Regions from separate parts of the Neobacillus camarae genome, predicted to be linked through region 2. Evidence: predicted binding sites of a transcription regulator. Region 2 holds the regulator's gene; each other region holds the start of a gene.
The links. The regulator Rex, encoded in region 2, represses fermentation and respiration genes when NADH is low (regulators of the CRP and FNR family bind a similar motif). The targets are predictions, from matches to a motif close to TTGTGAAATATTTCACAA.

Region 1 (6,935 bases), on a different contig from region 2:
GCTTCATTCATGTGCAAAATCCCGAAATGTGGGTCTGTCCGTGCCTTTATCATCGCTTGGAACAGCGAAAAGCCTTTGCCGTTATCCTTGACCTTTAACAAGACATTTTCTTTCTGGTAGCTTAACAGAATGTCTATTTGGGAAGCCTGCGCATGTTTAACCGCATTATGGACACTTTCCTGGCAGATGTCGAATAATATTTTTTCTACCATCGAGCTTAAATGAAACTCAGGCCCCCGTGTCTCCAGACAGACTTGCAAGCCGGTTTCCTTCATGACGTTTGTGATTTTGGAGGAAATCGCCGATTTAAGGCCCACCCGTTCTGTCGGATAGGGACGGAGGGCATAGATGGATTGCCTGACCTCCTTCAGGCTGCCGCGCAATTTTTCTGTACTTTCTTGGACCAGCCGGAATGCATCATCCGGCTGTTTCAGAAATCTCCGCTGAGCGGTCTCCAAGTTCATAACCGCACCGGCAAGCGATTGGGCGATCCCGTCATGGATATCGCGGGCAAGTCGGTTTCTTTCTTCCAAAATCAAACGTTTCTCCTGCTCAGCGAACAGCCGCTTGGTTTTCATCAACACAGCCAGTTGATTAGCCAGTGTGGCCGCACCCTGCATGTCTTCCTCTCTAAAGCTTTTAGTCCTGCTGCGGCCAAACACAAACATTCCCATCAATTCATCTTCTAAAATTAACGGAGCGTACATCAGCGAGCGGATTTCCTTTGCAAAAAATTCCCCTGCGGGACCAGCGGACATCGCCGTGTCGGGATACACCGTCAAATTTTTTACCCTATCCAAATTCTCCGGGGGCCTGTCCATCAATTCTCCACCCCCCTTGTCCAGTCCCGAGGCGAAGCACAAACTCCAGCCGTCCTTCTGCCGTTTCCATAAAATCCATGCTTCTACATCAATAAATTCCTGAAGATTTTCTGTTAAAAATGTCAGCCAATCCGGAGAGGCAATTTTTTTATTCAACTCGGACGAAATACTGAAAAGCGCTTTTAGCTTTGCCTTTTCTTTTTTCAGATTGGCAATAATCGAACTGAGCAGAGCAAAACAAACGAGGGGGGAGAAAAAGAAAAAGTAGGAAAAAGCATCGATAATTCCACGATTCTGGCTTCCCACGACCACAAACAAGGCCAAGTAACCAAAAGAAACAAGAAAACTATTGATTTCCTGAATCAGCTTACGCTTCCAAGCTTGAATACTGTAATGTTGCGGCCTGGTCACTAGCACAAGGTCAACGAGCAAGTTATTGATTAAATAAAACGGAACCATAATCAGGCTGACATGCGCAATCCCGTTTACGACTCCCGATCCCCCATCGAAAGGCAGCAAAGGAAACAGCCACTCGGTCAGCCAGTAGGCACAAAGGAAACTGATGATTAACAAGGCCGGGTTAAACAGCACAATCCGGAGCGGACGCCTTTGCAGGAAATTCACCGCTGTAGCAACCGTCCCTAAGGCCACAAGCGTAAATGCGAGTCCGCTGATGATATAAATGACATAAACCAGCGGAAATGAAATGGTTACTGTTCCCTTCCAAATCGGCAAGGGAAACAACTCGACCACCATCAAAAAAAACACCAAAAGGGTCAATATCATCGGATGGCTGGGATTGGTTATTCGAAACAAACCAAATTCAAGAAAACACCCAGCACCGATGATGGTTGTCACCAGCAGGATGGCCCGCGATAGCTGTTCTCTTTTTTGCCAAACACCTGGATTTTCCATTCCCAACCTCTCCATAAAAATGTAAAATCATCAAATATTCTGTTAATTAAAGTGTACTTTATTCAACTGCCGAAAACAATATGAGTGTATGGGAGGGCTTTGGTTATGATCAAAAACTTTCCCAATAAAATGCAGGGGCTTTCCAAAACACAAATAAACACCTGGGTAATCCATCTATTTCCACAGAATTTCCACAAAATTAACGAAAATTCGTCAATGTTACGCCAATATAGCAAACTTTCATTATAGTAAACTAGAATCAACAAGGATAATCGATTGTAATTAGCAACATACCGAATTTGGTAATGTCATTTAACCCAGCATGTGAATTGTTTCACAAAATATGTCATTCAATGATTATATAAATGATTGTCTTAGTAAATAAGATTTGGAGTGAGAAGCCATGAGATATGATTTAGTATTGCTGCATGCGCCGAGTGTTTACGATTTCCGGAAAAATTCTCTCCTAGCCGGACCCATCAGTGATGTCGTGCCATCATCGCCCGTATTTGAAATGTACCCGATCGGCCTGACCTCTATCGCTGATTACCTGGAACGGTACGGGCTGCGGGTGAAAATCATCAATATCGCCAACCGGATGTTAATGAGCGACAACTTTGATGTGGAGAAAAAACTGAAAAACATTAAAACACGTGCGTTCGGAATTGACCTGCACTGGCTGCCCCATGCCCACGGGAGCATTGAACTCGCCAAACTGGTGAAGGAACTGCACCCGACAACGCCTGTCATCTTTGGCGGATTGTCGTCCACCTACTACCATAAAGAATTAATCGACTACCCGTTTATCGATTTTGTCATGCGCGGCGATTCCACGGAAAAGCTGATGCTGCTGCTCATGAACAAAATTGAGACAGGAAACACCCATTATGCGGACATTCCGAACCTGACCTGGAAAAAAGGCAGTGAAATCGGTTATAACCCGATTACCTACGTGCCATCCGATTTGGACGATGTCGACGTTCCCGGATACCGTTACACCGTACGGTCGGTGTTTAAGTACCGTAACTTCTTGGACCCGCTGCCATACAACGGCTGGCTGCAATACCCGAACACCGCCCTGTTGACGGCTCGCGGCTGCACGCAAAACTGTCTCATTTGCGGCGGTTCCCGTGACGCCTACGACCAGAACTGCAACCGCAGCCGACTGGCGTTGCGGTCACCGAAAAAGCTAGTCGAGGATATTCAATTCATTTCCCGGTTCAGCCGCGCGCCCATCTTTATCCTGCATGACCTGCGGCAGGGCGGCCGCGAGTATGTCAGCGAATTTTTCAGCCGGCTAAAAGAACTCCAGTTGAAAAATGAAATCGTTTTTGAACTGTTTCAATATGCCGATGAAGAGTTCTTTAAAATGATGGAGGACAGCTGCCCGAAATACAGCATTGAAATCACCCTGGAAACGTACGAGGAAAAACTTCGCCGGTTTAACGGGAAATTCAATTGCACCAACCAAAAGGTCATCGAAACCTTAAATTTTGCGTTAAAGCACAGCTGTAAAAAAATTGACCTGTTCTTCATGGTCGGAGTGCCGGGACAGACTTTCCAAAGCGCCGTGGACAACATTGATTTCTGTGAGCAAATTCATTTGGCCTGTAACAAGGACACAAGAATATTCTACTTTGTCGCGCCGCTTGCGCCGTTCCTTGACCCAGCCAGCCCGGCATTTGAGCATCCGGAAGTTTATGGCTACAAAAAGTTCTGCCACACGCTTGAAGACCACCGCAAGGCGATCTGCCAGCCATCGTGGAAGCATATGTTAAGCTTCGAGACAAAAGAAATGACCAGGGACGACATCGTCAATTCCACTTATGAAGCGGCCCAGAAGCTGAATGATTTTAAGCTGCACTATAACTTGATTGATAAAGCAGGGTACCTTGAGATCAAGGACAAGATTGAAAAATCGCAGGCGTATATCGAGAAAATTGATACTATCCTAGCCCTGCCTGAAGAGCAGCAAAAGCCGGAACTCGACCTGCTCCAAGAGGAAATTGAGCAGCTTAATAAATACAGCATTTGCGGCAAGAACGAATTGAAGTGGGAAGTGCAAAAGAATTACGCTAACTTCTTCTCCCTCTCATTGGTTGGATTGGAACAATTGTATGAGGAATATAAGATTAAATTCAAGCACCTGTTCCAGCCGCAGCACCGCTACCAATTTAAGCTTGACCCTGAACAAAGGAAAGCCAATATATAAAAGAAAAGGGAATTGGCCAAAGCCAATCCCTTTTTTAGAAGAAACCATGTATAATAAAAATCTTGATTTCGAGAATTGTCTGACTCCACAAGGAAGGCTTCGACAGCATCGACATCGTACGAAGGAAAACGTTAGAGGAGGCCATACGGCGCTGACCAATAAGGAAGGCTTCCTAGAATAGACTTCGCAGGAACAAGCGTTTTGTGCTTGTTCCGAGGGCGCTTCTGCTTTTCTAATTAATGCCCTCCCAGATAAGCTTTCCTGATTTGGTCACTTTCGCCCAGTTCCGCCGCCGTACCAGAGGCAACAATTTTACCTGTTTCAATAACGTAAGCGCGGTTGGCAATCGATAAGGCCATATTGGCATTCTGTTCTACTAATAGAATCGTAGTCCCCGTTTGATTGATTTCCTCGATAATCCGAAAAATGGTTTTCACCAGCAAAGGGGCAAGGCCCATGGAAGGTTCGTCCAGCAAAAGCAGCCGCGGCCTCGCCATCAACGCACGGCCCATGGCCAGCATCTGCTGCTCGCCGCCTGACAACGTGCCGGACTGCTGCTTGCGGCGTTCGAGGAGGCGGGGAAAGAGTTGGTAGACTTTTTCGAAATCCTCCTGAATGCCTTTTTTATCCTTGCGCAAGAACGCGCCCAATTCCAAATTCTCTTCCACCGACATGTTCGCAAACACGCGGCGCCCTTCCGGAACCTGCGAGATTCCCCGTTTCACAATCAACTGCGGCACTTTGCCGGCCACATGCTCATTTTCAAACAGGATCTCGCCCTTTTTTGGTTTTAATAAACCGGAAATGGTTTTTAACAGAGTGCTTTTTCCAGCACCGTTGGCCCCAATCAGTGTGACAATCTCACCGGCATTAATGTCCAGCGACACACCCTTTAAGGCATGGATATTGCCATAATAGACATTGATATCGTTCACTTTCAGCATGTTATGATACCTCCTCGCCGAGATACGCCTCAATAACTTTTGGATTGTTTCTGATTACCTCCGGTGTGCCGTCGGCAATCAATTGGCCATGGTCCAGTACATATATCCGCTCGCAAACTCCCATTACCAGATTCATATCATGCTCAATCAGCAAAATCGTCAGCGAGAATTTTTCACGGATTAACGCGATCAGATTCATCAGCTCTTCCGTTTCCTGTGGATTCATCCCCGCCGCCGGTTCATCAAGAAGCAAGAGCCTCGGGTTTGCGGCCAAAGCGCGGGCGATTTCCAGGCGGCGCTGTTGGCCGTACGGCAGGTTTTTGGCCTGCTCATGCATCACGCCATCAAGCTTAAAGATTTTTAAAAACTCAATCGCCTTTTGTTCCATTTCTTTCTCCCCCGAGAAATGGGAGGGGAGCCTTAGAATCGAACTTGCAATCGAATGCCTTGCCAGCGAGTGATAGGCAACTTTCACATTATCCAGCACCGACAAATCGCTAAACAACCGGATGTTTTGAAACGTCCGGCTGATGCCCTTTTTCGTGATTTTATAGGGGGCAAGGCCGTTCAGTTTTTTTCCATCGAGGAGAATGCTGCCTTCTGTCGGCACATACACGCCCGTCAACAAGTTGAAAAAGGTCGTTTTCCCAGCACCGTTTGGCCCAATCAGCCCGACCAATTCGCCTTCTTTCAGCTCCATATTCACTTCGGACACAGCCTTTAAACCTCCAAACCGGATTCCGGCATGGTCCACTTTAAGCAACGGTGTGTTTGTCATCTTGCATGCCTCCTTTTGCCGTGCGGCCTGCCTTAAAGAATGCGGTAATCTCCTTGGTCCCCATTAGTCCCTGCGGTCGGAACAGCATCATTACTATCAGCACAAGGCTGTAAATGACCATCCGCACCTCTGGGTAACTGGACAAGAAGGTGGAGATAATCGTTAATAAAATGGCAGCAATAACGGAGCCTGACATGCTTCCCAGCCCGCCGAGCACCACAAAAATCAAGATATCAAATGATTTTAAAAAGCCAAAGTTAACCGGCTGGATAATATAAAAGTTATGGGCATGCAGGGCACCGGCCACACCGGCAAAAAAGGCGCCAATGGCAAACGCCATGACTTTATAATAAGTAGTATTAATCCCCATCGCGTCCGCCGCAATCTCATTCTCGCGGATTGCCAAGCAGGCGCGGCCGTGGGTGGAGTTGGTAAAATTGACAATCACGACGATGGTAATCAGCACGCAGGCAGCCAACACCGGCCAGGATATCAGGTGGGACACCGTCATCCCGCTGGCACCGCCGACATATTCAATATTTAAAAAGGCAATCCGGACAATCTCGCCAAAACCCAGCGTGGCAATGGCCAAATAGTCGCCGCGCAGCCGCAATGTCGGAATCCCGATGATCAAACCGGCAACCGCTGCGGCCAACCCTGCGGCCACAATGGCTATTGGGAATGGCAACGCCAATTTCATGGTCACGATGGCCGAAACATAGGCACCGACGGCCAGAAAGCCAGCATGGCCAATGGAAAACTGGCCAGTAATCCCAATAATCAAATGCAGGCTGGCCGCAAGGATGATATTAATACCGATTGAATATAAGGTATTCACATAAAACGGGTTTAACGTGCCCCCGTTGATGAGAAATTGGATGACGACAGACAATAGGATAACCAACACCATCGTGCCCCAGAAACCTTTTACTTTTTTCACACTCTTCGCCATATCTCTCGCCCCCTACACCTTTTCCCTGACATTTTTGCCAAATAGGCCGGCAGGGCGGAAAATCAAAATCAAGATGAGAACAATGAAGGCGACGGCATCCCGCCAAAGGGAACCGCCGACCGCACTGACGAGGGCCTCAATGACACCCAATAACAGTCCGCCGGCCATCGCCCCGGGAATAATGCCGATGCCGCCCAGAACGGCAGCAACAAATGCCTTCAAGCCTGGGATAATCCCCATAAGCGGTTCGATTTTTGTATAATACATGCCAAAAATGACACCGGCGGCCCCCGCAAGAGCGGAACCAATGGCA
Region 2 (6,935 bases):
GGCGGCGTGGCAGCCAACAAGGGATTAAGGGAAGCACTGGAACAAACCTTTACCAAAGGTTCTGACGTGGAATTGGTGATTCCCCCTTTATCGTTATGCACCGACAATGCGGCTATGATTGCTGCAGCGGGCAGTGTCATGTATGAAAAAGGAATTCGAGCTGAACTGAACTTGAATGCAAACCCAGGGCTGGATATTGAAAAATTTAATTAAGTCCCTTCCAATCGGAAGGGTTTTTTTATTGTAGCCCCTGACTTCTGCGGGCGTACAGGGCCTGAAGAGCCCCAGTTAACACCTTTAGCGCCGAGGTGAGCCTGCAGGTTCGCTGAGCGACTGAGGCGGAAATCAAATTTAAAGGAGCATTATTGTAAAAAAATATTCTGGCTAAAACAATGCATTTTAATTAACCGTTTGTTTAATTTTAACTCTAGTTAACCAAACGTTTGATTAATATTAATTAAACATTTGATTAACTTTGGAAAACCTTAGAATCCTTCAGGGTTTTTGGAATAAATCAAACGTTTGTTTATGTTTAATTAAACGTTTGATTAAATTATCCCCCTTTTTTAAACAAACGTTTGTTTAAAAGATCATTGTGGATAAAATTCAGGAATATAAATGGTTACGGTTGTGGATAAGTGCTGAATTATGTTGATAATGTGGATATTTTTGATATAATCTGTGGATAATGTGGAAAAGTCGGTGGATTACTGTAGTAAAGCCATCCTTTGTGTGAATAAGCTTGTGGAAAAAGCAAACCTTCTATATCTCTATAATTTTATTTGAAAATATAAAAAAACCGGACAAATAGCCCGGTTGATCCACTTATTCCGCCAATTCAGCCCATTCTTCCATGTATTGATCCAGGTTGGCTTTGGCATGTTCATTCTTGCTATTAATTTCTAATACTCTTTCATGGTCCTGAAACACTTCAGGGTCGCATAATTGCTGTTCATAGTCTTGAATTTCTTCTTCTAATTGCTCAATCTTTTGTTCGATTTCCTCTAGTCTTCGCTTTCGTTGGCGTTCTAGCTTCTTGGTTTCTTTATCCTGTTGATAACTCGTTTTATCAGCCTGGTCATTGGCAACGGCCTTTTGCAAGGAAGCTTGGGCCTCCAATGCAGCGAGCTCTTCCTGTTCCAGCTTTTTATCCAAATAGTAATCATAATCGCCAAGATATTCGGTACCGCCCGTTGGACTAAGCTCTAATACCTTAGTGGCAATCCGATTGATAAAATACCGGTCATGGGAAACAAATAAAATGGTTCCTGGATACTCAACCAAGGCGTTCTCGAGAATTTCCTTACTGTCGAGGTCCAAATGGTTGGTAGGCTCGTCCAAGATTAACAGATTGGCTTTTTCCATCATCAGCTTGGCGAGGGCCAGCCGGGCTTTTTCACCGCCGCTTAATGAGGTGACGGTTTTTAAAACATCATCACCGGAAAACAGGAAGTTACCCAAAACGGTACGGATTTCTTTTTCCGGCTTGAGCGGATATTCATCCCACAACTCGTTTAAAACACGTTTATTGGAAGTTAAGTTCGCCTGCTCCTGATCATAATAACCAATGGAAAGATTGGTCCCATATTGGACAGTCCCTGCGAGGGGCTGCAGCCTTTTAATGATGGTTTTCAACAGGGTCGATTTGCCAATCCCGTTTGGTCCGACAAGGGCAATGCTGTCCCCGCGAAATACACGGAAGGAAATTCCCTCTGACACTTTTTCCCCATGATAACCGACCGCAAGGGAGTCCACCGTTAACACGTCATTTCCGCTCTGTTTTTCAATATCAAAGGAGAAGTTGGCCGACTTTTCATCGCCTGCCGGACGATCCATGACATCTATTTTCTCCAGTTTCTTGCGTCGGCTTTGGGCCCGTTTGGTGGTCGAAGCCCGTGCCAGGTTTCTTTGGATAAAGTCCTGAAGGGCGGCAATTTCTTGTTGCTGCTTTTCGTACAACTTCATGTCCCGTTCGTAATTGGCAGCCTTCTGATCCAGATAGGCGCTATAGTTGCCGGTAAACTTTTGCATTTGCCGGCGCGACAGTTCATAAACTTGGGTCACGACCTTATCTAAAAAGTACCGGTCATGGGAAACGATTAAAATGGCTCCGTCATATCCCTGTAAATATTGCTCAAGCCAGGAGAGCGTTTCGATATCCAGATGGTTGGTAGGCTCGTCCAATATTAAAATATCAGGTTTAGTTAAAAGCAGTTTGCCCAAGGCCAACCGGGTCTTTTGGCCGCCGCTCAGGCTGGAGATGATGAGCGACTGGTCATGAAAATTTAGTCCGTGAAGCACGGAACGGATATCGGCCTCAAATTGATAGCCGCCCTGCTCCTTGAAACTCACTTGGAGCAGATCGTACTCTTTAAGGATCCGTTCGTATTTTCCCTGATTGTTGAAAATATCAGGATCGGCCATTTGTTCTTCCAGTCTTCTTAACGACTTTTCCATGGTAAGCAGGTCCTCGAATACAGTCAGCATTTCCTCCCAAATCGACAGGTTCGATTCCAAACCCGTATTTTGTGCTAAATAGCCGATGGAAACATCTTTCGGTTTGATGATTTCCCCGCCGTCATGCGATAGATGGCCGGCAATGATTTTCAGCAATGTCGATTTCCCGGCACCGTTGCGTCCAACAAGGGCAACACGGTCACGGGTTTGTAATTCGAGCTTTATATTCGATAAAATAAGTTCAGCGCCATAATATTTTTCCAGTTGGTTCACTTGTAATAAAATCATATTTTTTCACCTCAATTACCTATAAATAGTGTACCTTATTCCGAAAAGGTCGGCAATAAACGGCGGGTTTTCGGGAATGTGTTTCTTTTGGAAAAAAAAATAAGCGATTTCGTGCAAAGTTTCACAGACAGAATCGTGAAAATATAGTATTATTCCTTTGGGAGGCTTTTTAAATGGCTGAATTTACTCATTTTAATGAAGAAGGCAGGGCAAAGATGGTGGACGTTAGTGATAAGCCGGAAACAGCTCGTACCGCGCTTGCCAACTCCAGCATTACTGTCAGCAAAGAGATTTACCAAAAAGTGACCAATAATGAAATGAAGAAAGGCGATGTCTTGGCAGTTGCCCAGGTAGCAGCTATCATGGCCGCCAAAAAAACATGGGACATTATCCCGATGTGTCACCCGATTCCTCTGACCGGAGTGAATGTTAACTTCTCATGGGAGCAACAGGATGCGGATCAGTATAAATTATCGATACAAACCGAAGTAAAGACCAAAGGAAGCACTGGCGTCGAGATGGAAGCGCTAACAGCTGCGTCGGCCTGTGCTTTAACCGTATATGATATGTGCAAGGCCGTCGATAAAGGGATGGTTATCGGTCCAACCTATTTAGTAAAGAAAACCGGAGGAAAAAACGGAGACTTTATTAGAGAAGAGATAAATCAATTAGAGAGGTGAGGAGTATGGCGAACGAGACAGCAAAAATACCACAGGCAACAGCAAAACGGCTGCCCTTATATTATCGATTTATCCAAAATTTGCATGCCTCCGGAAAACAGAGGGTGTCTTCGGCAGAACTAAGTGAAGCCGTAAAAGTGGACTCAGCAACTATCCGCCGGGATTTCTCCTATTTTGGAGCTTTAGGGAAGAAAGGGTACGGGTATAATGTCAATTATCTCCTGACTTTCTTTCGTAAAACCCTCGATCAGGACGAATTGACCAAGGTTGCCCTAGTTGGGGTCGGTAATCTGGGAACGGCGTTTTTGCATTACAATTTTATGAAAAACAATAATACGAAAATTCAATGTGCATTTGATGTGGATCCGAATAAAATCGGGACTTCCATAGGGGATGTTCCCGTTCACTCCATGGATGATTTGGAAAAATACTTAGTGGAGGAAGATATCCCTGTTATCATATTAACCGTTCCTGCTCCGGTTGCTCAACTAATTACAGACCGGCTGGTGAAAACCAATGTGAAGGGGATATTAAATTTCACACCGGCGCGGTTGAATGTGCCGCCGTCAATCCGGGTTCATCATATCGATTTAGCGGTCGAACTGCAGTCATTGGTTTATTTTTTAAAGCATTATCCAAATGCGAATGAGACAGAGGCAGAGGAAGAATAGGAAAAACAGGCCTTTTTTCGGAAAAGGTCTGTTTTTTTTTTGAAGGCATTGCTCAATATGGCTGTTGATTTCCACTTCAATCAACAGAGTAAAAAAAATCAGTGAACAAAGCATTTTAGAAAGAAATAATCATGCCGCCCTTACCGGCATATGTTCCCATCGTGGCCCCCATGTAGTTCACAATGACTTCTTTTGGATGGAATCTCTCGATAAGCTCTTGCTTAATCGCTTCGGCTTCTTCTGTGTTTCCGGTATGGGTAATCCCGAATACGGTATGGGAGAAATCGCTGCTTTGCTCTTGGATGAGCTCCATCGTCCGGTTGTGAAACCGTTTCTTGCCTCTAACCTTCTCTTTGATTTCCACTTTTCCACCCTCGACTCTTTCTAAAATCACTTTGATATTCAGAATCTTGGCTAACGAGCCTTGGAATTTGCTGAGGCGGCCGCCCTTAACGATATTTTCCAACGTATCTAAAAGGACCAGGATGGTCATTTTTTCACGATAATCGGTAAGCTCCTTCAGGATTTCGTCCATTGTCCGTCCTTGACGGGCGAGTTCCGCGGCGCGGATAAGTTGCAATCCATGTCCTAGCGATCCGGCAAGAGTATCAAACACCGTGACGTTCGCATCTGACAGGTCTTTGCCAAGCGAGGCGGATTGATAGGTACCGCTCAGGCCGGATGAGATGGTCAGGCAAAGCAGCTGGTCATCACTGTTGAATCGGCTAAAGGTTTCAGCAAACAAGGCTGGTGAAGGCTGAGAAGTTTTTGGCAGCTCATTGGAGTTGAACATTTTTGTAAAAAACTCATCCGGTGTCAGGTCGACCCCTTCCGAATAGGTTTCGTTGTTGATCATGATGGTCAACGGGACCACAGTGATATTGTATTTTTCGATTAAATGTTTCGGCAAATCAGCCGAGCTATCGGTGATAATTTTGATCATAGAGACCCCGTCCTTAACTTTGTATCTTTTATTTAAGTATAACAGTTAGTAGGATTGTATGTATTTTTTAAAATTTGAGCGATAAGTTTTTCTATACAAAATAGGGGGAAATGATTAAAATATATATAAACCTATAAAACAAATAAGAAAGGTCGGGATTAAAATGGCAGAAGCAGTTCGTTCAATCCCACGTCCGCTTGTGAAAACCAATCAGTGGGTGATTGTGATTAGTGTTCTCTTAACCTGGGTGACTGGTTATGAGTGGATTTTGTTGATCCCATTTACTGCAGGAATACTTGGTCTTTTATTCGGATTTAATCCGGTTATGCAAATAGCAAAGCTTTTTTTGAAGAAGGATCCCAAATCCTATATTCCGGAGGACTGGGAGCAGCAGCAGTTTAACCAAAAGATTGCCGTGTCTTGTCTCGGGATAGGATTTCTCAGTTTTGTGCTGGGCTGGACTACACTCGGTTATGTGTTTTCAGCGCTGGTGATGATTGCTGCATTTGTCGCTATCCTGGGATTTTGCATCGGCTGTTTTATTCACTACCAATGGAGACAATACCAGTATCGCAGAACCCAGCAACAATAGAGAGAATTTAGGAAGAGAGCTGTTTTTATGCAGCTCCTTTTTTAATGGCGAGCTGATCAGTCCTAATTATGTCATGAGGACAGGAAATAAAGAAATAAACAGGATGTTGTCCTCATGGAGCCGTCATGAGGACAGAAAAGGCAGTAATGAACGTAGTTTTGTCCTCATAAAGCCATCATGAGGACAAGAATCACGGAAATCAGCAAGTTTTGTCTTCATGAACCGCCCAGAACCTTACTATAAAGAAAATTCCCCATCCTGTTAAACCCCATCTTCATTCCTCACATTGACGTCTACCCTTTTCCCAGCTTAAAATAAAACTGAATATTTGTAAAATTTCCCAATAAGAAGGAGTGACATTCAATGAACATCGCTTCCCAGGACGCTGCCACAAGAGGAGCCAATTCTTATAGCTTTGATGAATTCCTCGAAAAGCGTGCCAGCCTTGACTGGTACCGGGACGAGCCATTCTTACAGAAAGCCGTCAAAAAATTCGCCGCATCCCAGTACGAAGATATCCATAAAACCCTGCAAACTTTCTCCCCAACTGTATCAACCAAATGGAATCAATTGGCCGAACGAATTGCCCGCCCTGAAGTCCGTCCCTACATGCTTCACTACGACGCGTTTAACCACCGGATTGATCGAATCGTCCGGCCGATGGAAACCCTTCAACTCGAACAAGGAATATTTGGAGAAGGCCTGTTTTCAAGCAAAAGGCATCCTTGGGAAAGCTTTGTCAAAAGAATGTTAATTCATCAGCTTGGAGAAGCGGGCGTGACCTGTCCGCTAACCTGCACCCATGGCTTAGTCGCCCTATTAGAGCAGTTTCCAAATGATGAAATCCCCGAGCTTCAAGAAATCCTCCAACATACAAAAGAAGGCATCAACGGGGAGTTTGCAATCGGTGCTCAGTTTATGACGGAAATCCAGGGCGGGTCCGATTTGCCGGCCAATGTATTGGAGGCGGTGCCAGAAGGAAGCCATTATCGGCTATATGGCAATAAATTCTTCTGCTCAGCTGCCCATGCTGATTATTCCGTGGTCACCGCCAAAATAGCCGGCACCACTAAGGTCTCCACCTTTATCGTTCCGTCCTGGCTTCCAGGCGATAAAGAAAAGGAAAAACGCAATAGTTACGACATCAACCGGATCAAATGGAAACTTGGTACAGCCGAACTCCCGACGGCGGAAATCCAATATAACGGAGCGCTCGCCTATCCAATTGGGCCTAAGGACAAGGGGATAGCTGTCGCAGTGGGAATTGTCTTAACTTTATCGAGATTAGAAATCGGCATTGCCTG
Region 3 (6,935 bases), on a different contig from region 2:
AGCTTCTCATTCAGCATAAACCCAAACATTTTTGGCCACCAGTAGTAAAGACCGGCAAATACCGCAAAAACAACACCAGGTATTAATGTATAGTGGAAGTGAGCCACTAAGAATAACGTATTATGGTATTGATAATCGGCTGCACTCATCGCCAACATAACCCCTGTAACCCCACCAATTAGGAAGCATGGGATAAAGGCAAGAGCCCACAGCATCGCGGTAGAGAATTCAATCCGTCCTTTTCTCATCGTGAACAGCCAGTTAAACATTTTGACACCGGTAGGAATCGCAATCATCATCGTTGTGATCGAGAACACCGAGTTAACTGCTGGTCCCGCACCCATTGTAAAGAAGTGGTGGACCCAAACGAGCATACTTAATATAGCAATACCAACGACAGAGAACACCATCGATTTATAACCAAATAACATTTTTCTTGAGAAGGTAGCAATAACCTCTGAGAACATCCCGAAAGCAGGAAGAACAACAATATAAACCTCAGGGTGTCCCCATAACCAGAACAAGTTAACCCACATCATATCCATTCCACCGCCGCTCAGCGTGAAGAAGTGGGTACCGAAAATACGGTCCATTGCCATTAAGGCAAGGGCAACTGTGAAAATAGGGAAAGCGGAAACGATAATAACAGAGGCAATAAACGATGTCCAAGTGAACATCGGCATTTTCATTAGCGTCATGCCTTTTGCCCGCATTTTTAAAATCGTGACAATAAAGTTAATACCGCTTATCAATGTACCGATACCGGCAATCTGAATCGCCACTGCATAGTAGTTGTTCCCGATACCTGGCGTAAACTCTTTACCAGCAAGAGGGAAGTAAGCTGTCCAGCCTGCATCAGGCGAACCGCCGATAACGAATGAAATATTGAATAACATCGCACCGCTGAAGAACAGCCAGAAGCTTAGGGCGTTCAATTGCGGGAATGCTACGTCGCGCGCGCCAATTTGCAGCGGAATCACATAGTTCATGATCCCAATTAAAAGCGGCATCGCAGCGAACAAGATCATAATCACTCCGTGAGTGGTGAACACTTCGTTATAGTGCTGTGCATCTAAAAAGTTCATTTCCGGACGGGAGGTTTGGGCCTTCATCATCAGGCCGTCAACACCGCCGCGGAAAAACATGAGAACACCGGCCAGGATATACATAATCCCGATTCGTTTATGGTCAACAGTGGTAAGCCATTCGCGCCATAGCCATTTCCACCTTTTAAGGTAGGTAAGCAATGCCACGATACCAATCACTGAAAGTAGAATCGCAATTTGAGAGCCTAATATTAATGGATTACCGACAATAAATAAATCATGCCAATTAATGTCCACTTTGCTCACCTCCATCAGTATTTTTATCCGTGGTTGTGGATTCACTTTGGGATTTTTCATCCTCAAAAATTTTCCCTTTGACACCATGGACTTCGTATAGTTCAGGATTCGTATAAGTACCTGAATTCATTTTACCGTGATCAACCCATTGTAAATGTGTGCCAACGAAGGTTTCGCGGCCTAAGTGGGTTGGCTTTAATAAGCTCAAATATTTTTTCTCAGACAATTTAGGAGCCGTATCTTTGACTTCTTTGACCCATTTTTCAAAGTCTTCAGGAGTTTTGGCTTCCACCGTGAATTCCATATCGGCATAGCCACGTCCGTTAAAGTTTGTGTTTCTTCCCAAGAATTCACCTGGCTGGTCTGCGGTTAGATACATTTTTGTTTCCATTTTATTCATGGTGTATACTTGACCGCCCAAAGCAGGTACCCAGAAGGATTGCATTGTGCCCGCCGAGGTTAATTTAAACTGAACAGGTGTGCCAGCAGGGATATTCACGTAATTCACTGTTTCAATCCCTTGTTCCGGGTAGCTGAAAATCCATTTCCAGTCAGCAGAGGTAACGTTGATTACGATAGGGTCTTTGTCGGCATACTCCGCAGGAGGCTTTTCTAAGCCATAAACGGTTTTGACCGTTGGAATCGTTAACGCTATAACGATGACAATTGGAAGAGCCGTCCAGATCATTTCGAGTTTTGTGCTGCCGTGTTCCTCAGGTGGCTCGTAGCCCTCATTTTCCGGGCGTGCCCGATACTTCCAAATAATGTACACAAACAAGCCGACGACAACTACCACAATCAGGGCCATGAATACAAGAGACCAGTTAATTAAATCCAAAATCTCTCTTGCAGCTGGTCCCTTTGGATCAAAGACCACCATTTTGCTGTCACAACCGCTCAGCAACAAGGCGGTAAACAGTGAAAGCAGGGGAATCAACCATCGTTTCTTAAACATTTGTTATTCAATCTCCTCTCTATAATCATTTATGCATTGGCCTATATTGATGTGAATATGTTCACAATCTTTTATGTAGTGAGCCAATTTGGAAAAGCCTGTTAGGACTTGTTATAATCATTATGATTTTAGAATAATTACTAACAGACAAAGAAAGTTCATAAATTAGTTTACCAAGATGTCAGTGACGTTTATATAGGTTTTTGAACAAATTTGTGACAAATTTGTTAAGGATTTAAATAGGCATTCAAGGAATTCTTTGGAAAAACCTTTTGATTGTAATTTAAATCATTATTATTAGTAGGATTCATTTGCATTGGATTGGCTATTTTACTATAGTAATGAAGTAATACAGTGAATTTTTTTAAAGAGGAGATTTCAATTATGAAGGTAAAAATTAACCGTAATGCTGCGAAAGCATTAAAAAAAATGATGGAAGCAGAAGACGCGCAAGGAAAATTGTTCCGCGTATATGTGACAAATGTTCACGGGGATCATGCACATTATGACCTAATGCTCGATACTCCGACGGAAAACGATGAAGTCGTAAAAACGGATAAAGATATTGATTTTATTTTGGAAAAAGGTGACGAATATTTGGATGGGGTGTGGATTCAATATTTCCAAGTCCCACAAGAAGAATGGGTGATTACAAACCCGGCGATGGGCGGTCATCACCATCATCATTAATCATTAAAGACGAGCTGACCCTGATTCGGGCCAGCTTTTTTACTTTTCAGACGTTACTATAAAAATATTATGTAAATAAAGGGAATATTTTTGTTCTTACCTATTAAACATGTTAATCTAAAAAGGAAGAAGGGAGTCGCTGTACTTATGAAGACTAATCACATAAATGGCAAGAAAATTAAATTGGTGGCACTGGATATGGATGGCACTTTATTAAACAGCAATCATCAAATATCTAACGAAAACCAACTGGCCATTCAAGAGGCACAAAATCAAGGTATTATTGTCGTCCTTAGTACAGGACGTTCAATTAACACATGCAGGGAACATGCAGATGCATTGGGGCTTAATTCCTATTTGGTAACCGTAAATGGCAGTGAAATATGGGATGAAAACAGGGAACTGTTCCGCAGGGAACTATTAACACCTGAACAGATAGAATGGATGTACCAACTGTCCCGGCAATTCAACACTGGATTTTGGGCAATTAGTACGGAGCAGACCTGGCATGATGAAATGCCCGAAGATTTACATAATATGGAATGGATGAAATTTGGTTTCAATATCGAGGACGAAACAATTCGGGAAACCGTTTTTCAACAATTACAAACCAGAGGGGAATTTGAATTAACTAATTCGTTTGTCCATAACATTGAAATTAACCCGGTCGGGATCTCGAAAGCGAAAGGACTGGAGATTGTTTGCGGCCGGTTAGGAATAAAGATGGAAAATGTCATGGCAGTCGGGGACAGCCTGAATGATCTGGCGATGATTAAAGAGGCCGGCTTGGGGGTTGCCATGGGGAATGCCCAAGAAAAAGTAAAGCAAGCTGCCGATTGGGTGACAAAGACAAATGATGAAAATGGCGTGGCCTTTGCCATTCGAACTTGGATACTAGCGGAAAATGGCGAATAAAAAATGAAAAAATGGGAAAAATAGAATATAAAGTATTTTAATTTAGCTTTGATTATTCAGGGAGGCATTATTTAGAATGGAACACGGAAAAGTAAAATGGTTTAACAATGAAAAAGGATTTGGATTTATTGAGCGTGAAGGCGGAGAAGATGTATTTGTCCATTTCTCTGCAATACAAGGTGAAGGATACAAATCCTTAGAAGAAGGACAAGAAGTGACGTTTGAAATTGAAAACGGCCAGCGGGGACCGCAAGCCGTTAACGTGCACAAACAATAATGATGATAAAAACAGACTCTTGGGGGGTCTGTTTTTTTTGCCATTTGTTATTTTGCATTTGGGAAAAGGGAACCCATAATGCGGTTGGTTTTTTCATCACGTTTTATATAGAAAATAAATCCTTCTATTATATAATTGTCTTAAAAGGGGGGAAGAAGATGGATCAACCCATTGCTATTATCACGGGTTCATCGAGTGGTTTTGGTTTTCTTACTAGTATCGAGCTTGCAAAGAGTGGTTATCAAGTGGTTGCGACCATGAGAGATTTACAGAAAGCAGCACCGTTACTAGAGGAGGCAAAGAAGTTTCGTTTGGAATCCAGTATCATCATCCATGAGCTGGATGTTACAGAGGATGAATCTGTAAAAAATTTTAGCTCATTTATTGGAAGCTTGGGCAAAGTAGATGTCCTTGTCAACAATGCTGGGTATGCTGCTGGGGGCTTTGTAGAGGAAATATCATTGGAGGATTATCGAAAGCAATTTGAAACCAATGTTTTCGGGGTTATTCGAGTCACAAAAACCGTTTTGCCGTATATGCGTCAACAGGGAAAAGGAAAAATCATCACGATTAGCAGCATTAGCGGGAAAGTGGCCTTTCCTGGGTTGTCCCCCTATGTCGCTTCCAAGCATGCCATCGAAGGCTGGAGCGAGAGTCTCCGCTTGGAAATGAAACCGTTTGGCGTCGATGTCGTTCTTGTGGAGCCGGGCTCCTTTAAAACCAATATCTGGTCCACTGGCAAACAAGTCTCAGCATCACTGCCAGATTCCCCATATCATCCTTATATGAAAAAATTAGAAACATACCTCGAGGCGGGGGAAGCCCAGTATGGGGATCCGCAAGATGTTTCTAGAATAGTAGCAGAGATCACTTCTCTGGACAAGCCCAGTCTTCGCTACCCGATTGGAAAAGGGGTAAAATTAACTATGTTTCTTAGGGATTTCATCCCATGGAAGCTATGGGAGAAGATAATTTGGCAAAAACTTACTTAAATTATAATTTTTTGAAAATAATAATTTGTGGGAAAAAGTCGAATTTTTTATGAAGGATTTTCGGGAAAGGATGAGAATATTTAGAGATAATATCTTATAAGGGTGGGGTATGAGTGGATATTAAAGTGATAGAGAAAGATAGTATGAAAGTCGTAGGAATCTCTTGGAATGGCTGTTACTCCCAGTTGGATTCAATTCCAAGCTTGTTTAAAGTAATGGAGGAACGGGAGAAGGAAATTAAAAGTAGGACGGAAGAGCCTGTTTTCATCGCGCCATTCCATAGCAGGGAAACGGAAGTTACCTATTATGTCACAACACCTGTGGAAAATCTAGAGAGTATCCCGGATGGCATGGTTGGTTTTACGATTCCGAAAAAGAATTATGTGTTTACTACCCATGTCGGAAAACCCGACGACATTCAAAGTACATACCTGCAACTGCTTACATGGATGAACGAGTATGGTTATGACCAGGATCATCAAGCATTAAGTTTGGAAGTTTATAAAAAGACGTCTCCGGACCGGGATGAGAACGGAAATCTTCAATTGGAAATATACTTGCCGGTCAAGACATATAAGTGAAAATAGTCATAAAATCTTAGGGGAAGGGCTGTATCTTCCTCTCTATTTTTTTCTGGCCAGAACAAAAATTTTTACATTTTAAATCATTAACGTATAATAGGATTGTAAAACCAAACCAAATTAAATAATTCCTTCGGGGTCAGGTGAAATTCCGAACCGGCGGTGATAAAGCAAATGCTTTTTAGTCCGTGACCCGGTTAGCCGATTGGTTAAACGGTGGATCTGGTGAAATTCCAGAGCCGACAGTTAAAGTCTGGATGGGAGAAGGAGAACGATAGGTTTATTCACTGAAAAATTGCACAGTGTGTAAGCCCTAATTTCCTATTGCCATTTTTAGGCCCTGAAGCACCACGCTTCAGGGCTTTTTACATTTTAAATGGGAGATGGTCGGATGAATGATCAAGATTATATGCGTCTAGCGTTAGACCTTGCCAAGGGGGCGCTGGGGCAGACTTCGCCCAATCCCGCAGTGGGGGCTATTTTGGTTAAGGATAATCAGCTAATTGGAATGGGGGCACACTTAAAAGCAGGAGAACCCCATGCCGAGGTCCATGCCATCAGGATGGCCGGCGATAAAGCAAAAGGAGCTACATTATATGTGACGCTTGAGCCGTGCAGCCACTATGGTAAAACACCTCCCTGCTCTGACCTGGTGATTCAAACCGGGATTAAAAAAGTGTTAGTTGCCACAACCGATCCTAACCCGAAAGTGGCGGGAACGGGAATTGAACGGATGAGGCGTGCGGGAATCGAAGTTGTGGCAGGACTGCTTGAGCAGGAAGCCCGCGAATTGAACAAAGTGTTTTTTTACAATATCCAAACGGGCCTCCCTTACGTTACCTTGAAATCGGCGGTAAGCTTGGATGGAAAAACAGCTACCTCGACCGGAGAAAGTATGTGGATTACCGGCGAGGACGCAAGAATGGACGTTCATCAATTCCGGCACCGGCACGATGGCATATTGGTCGGAGTGAATACCATCATTAAGGATAATCCCACGTTAACGACAAGGCTTCCTTCGGGAGGAAAAAATCCGGTCCGCATTATTTTGGATACCTATCTGCGCACTCCCTTAAAGTCTAAGATGCTAACGGATGGCGAGGCGCCTGTTTGGATTATAACAGGTTCTGAAGTGAAGGCAGATCATGAAAGGGCCTACCGGGAATTAGGGGTGGAAATCAT

Region 1: a site for Rex is predicted at 2,059-2,076, ahead of ACY8D0_RS08900 (TIGR04190 family B12-binding domain/radical SAM domain protein). Genes of this name have one in related genera too.
Region 3: a site for Rex is predicted at 2,348-2,365, ahead of qoxA (cytochrome aa3 quinol oxidase subunit II). Genes of this name have one in related genera too.

What each region holds. Positions count from the first base shown of each region.
Region 1 covers NZ_JBUCKX010000002.1:241,085-248,019, reverse strand. The annotation lists gene ACY8D0_RS08905 (GAF domain-containing sensor histidine kinase) at 1-1,736, opposite strand, end outside; gene ACY8D0_RS08900 (TIGR04190 family B12-binding domain/radical SAM domain protein) at 2,140-3,948, shown strand; gene ACY8D0_RS08895 (ABC transporter ATP-binding protein) at 4,185-4,892, opposite strand; gene ACY8D0_RS08890 (ABC transporter ATP-binding protein) at 4,894-5,670, opposite strand; gene ACY8D0_RS08885 (branched-chain amino acid ABC transporter permease) at 5,648-6,622, opposite strand; gene ACY8D0_RS08880 (branched-chain amino acid ABC transporter permease) at 6,635-6,935, opposite strand, start outside.
Region 2 covers NZ_JBUCKX010000004.1:169,176-176,110, forward strand. The annotation lists gene tsaD (tRNA (adenosine(37)-N6)-threonylcarbamoyltransferase complex transferase subunit TsaD) at 1-213, shown strand, start outside; gene ACY8D0_RS22250 (ABC-F family ATP-binding cassette domain-containing protein) at 826-2,745, opposite strand; gene moaC (cyclic pyranopterin monophosphate synthase MoaC) at 2,919-3,425, shown strand; gene ACY8D0_RS22260 (redox-sensing transcriptional repressor Rex) at 3,431-4,096, shown strand; gene ACY8D0_RS22265 (DegV family protein) at 4,212-5,039, opposite strand; gene ACY8D0_RS22270 (DUF4395 domain-containing protein) at 5,203-5,631, shown strand; gene ACY8D0_RS22275 (acyl-CoA dehydrogenase family protein) at 5,995-6,935, shown strand, end outside.
Region 3 covers NZ_JBUCKX010000001.1:1,457,053-1,463,987, forward strand. The annotation lists gene qoxB (cytochrome aa3 quinol oxidase subunit I) at 1-1,343, opposite strand, end outside; gene qoxA (cytochrome aa3 quinol oxidase subunit II) at 1,333-2,298, opposite strand; gene ACY8D0_RS06650 (iron-sulfur cluster assembly accessory protein) at 2,683-2,988, shown strand; gene ACY8D0_RS06655 (Cof-type HAD-IIB family hydrolase) at 3,136-3,903, shown strand; gene cspD (cold-shock protein CspD) at 3,980-4,180, shown strand; gene ACY8D0_RS06665 (oxidoreductase) at 4,339-5,172, shown strand; gene ACY8D0_RS06670 (GyrI-like domain-containing protein) at 5,286-5,753, shown strand; FMN riboswitch at 5,879-6,026, shown strand; gene ribD (bifunctional diaminohydroxyphosphoribosylaminopyrimidine deaminase/5-amino-6-(5-phosphoribosylamino)uracil reductase RibD) at 6,145-6,935, shown strand, end outside.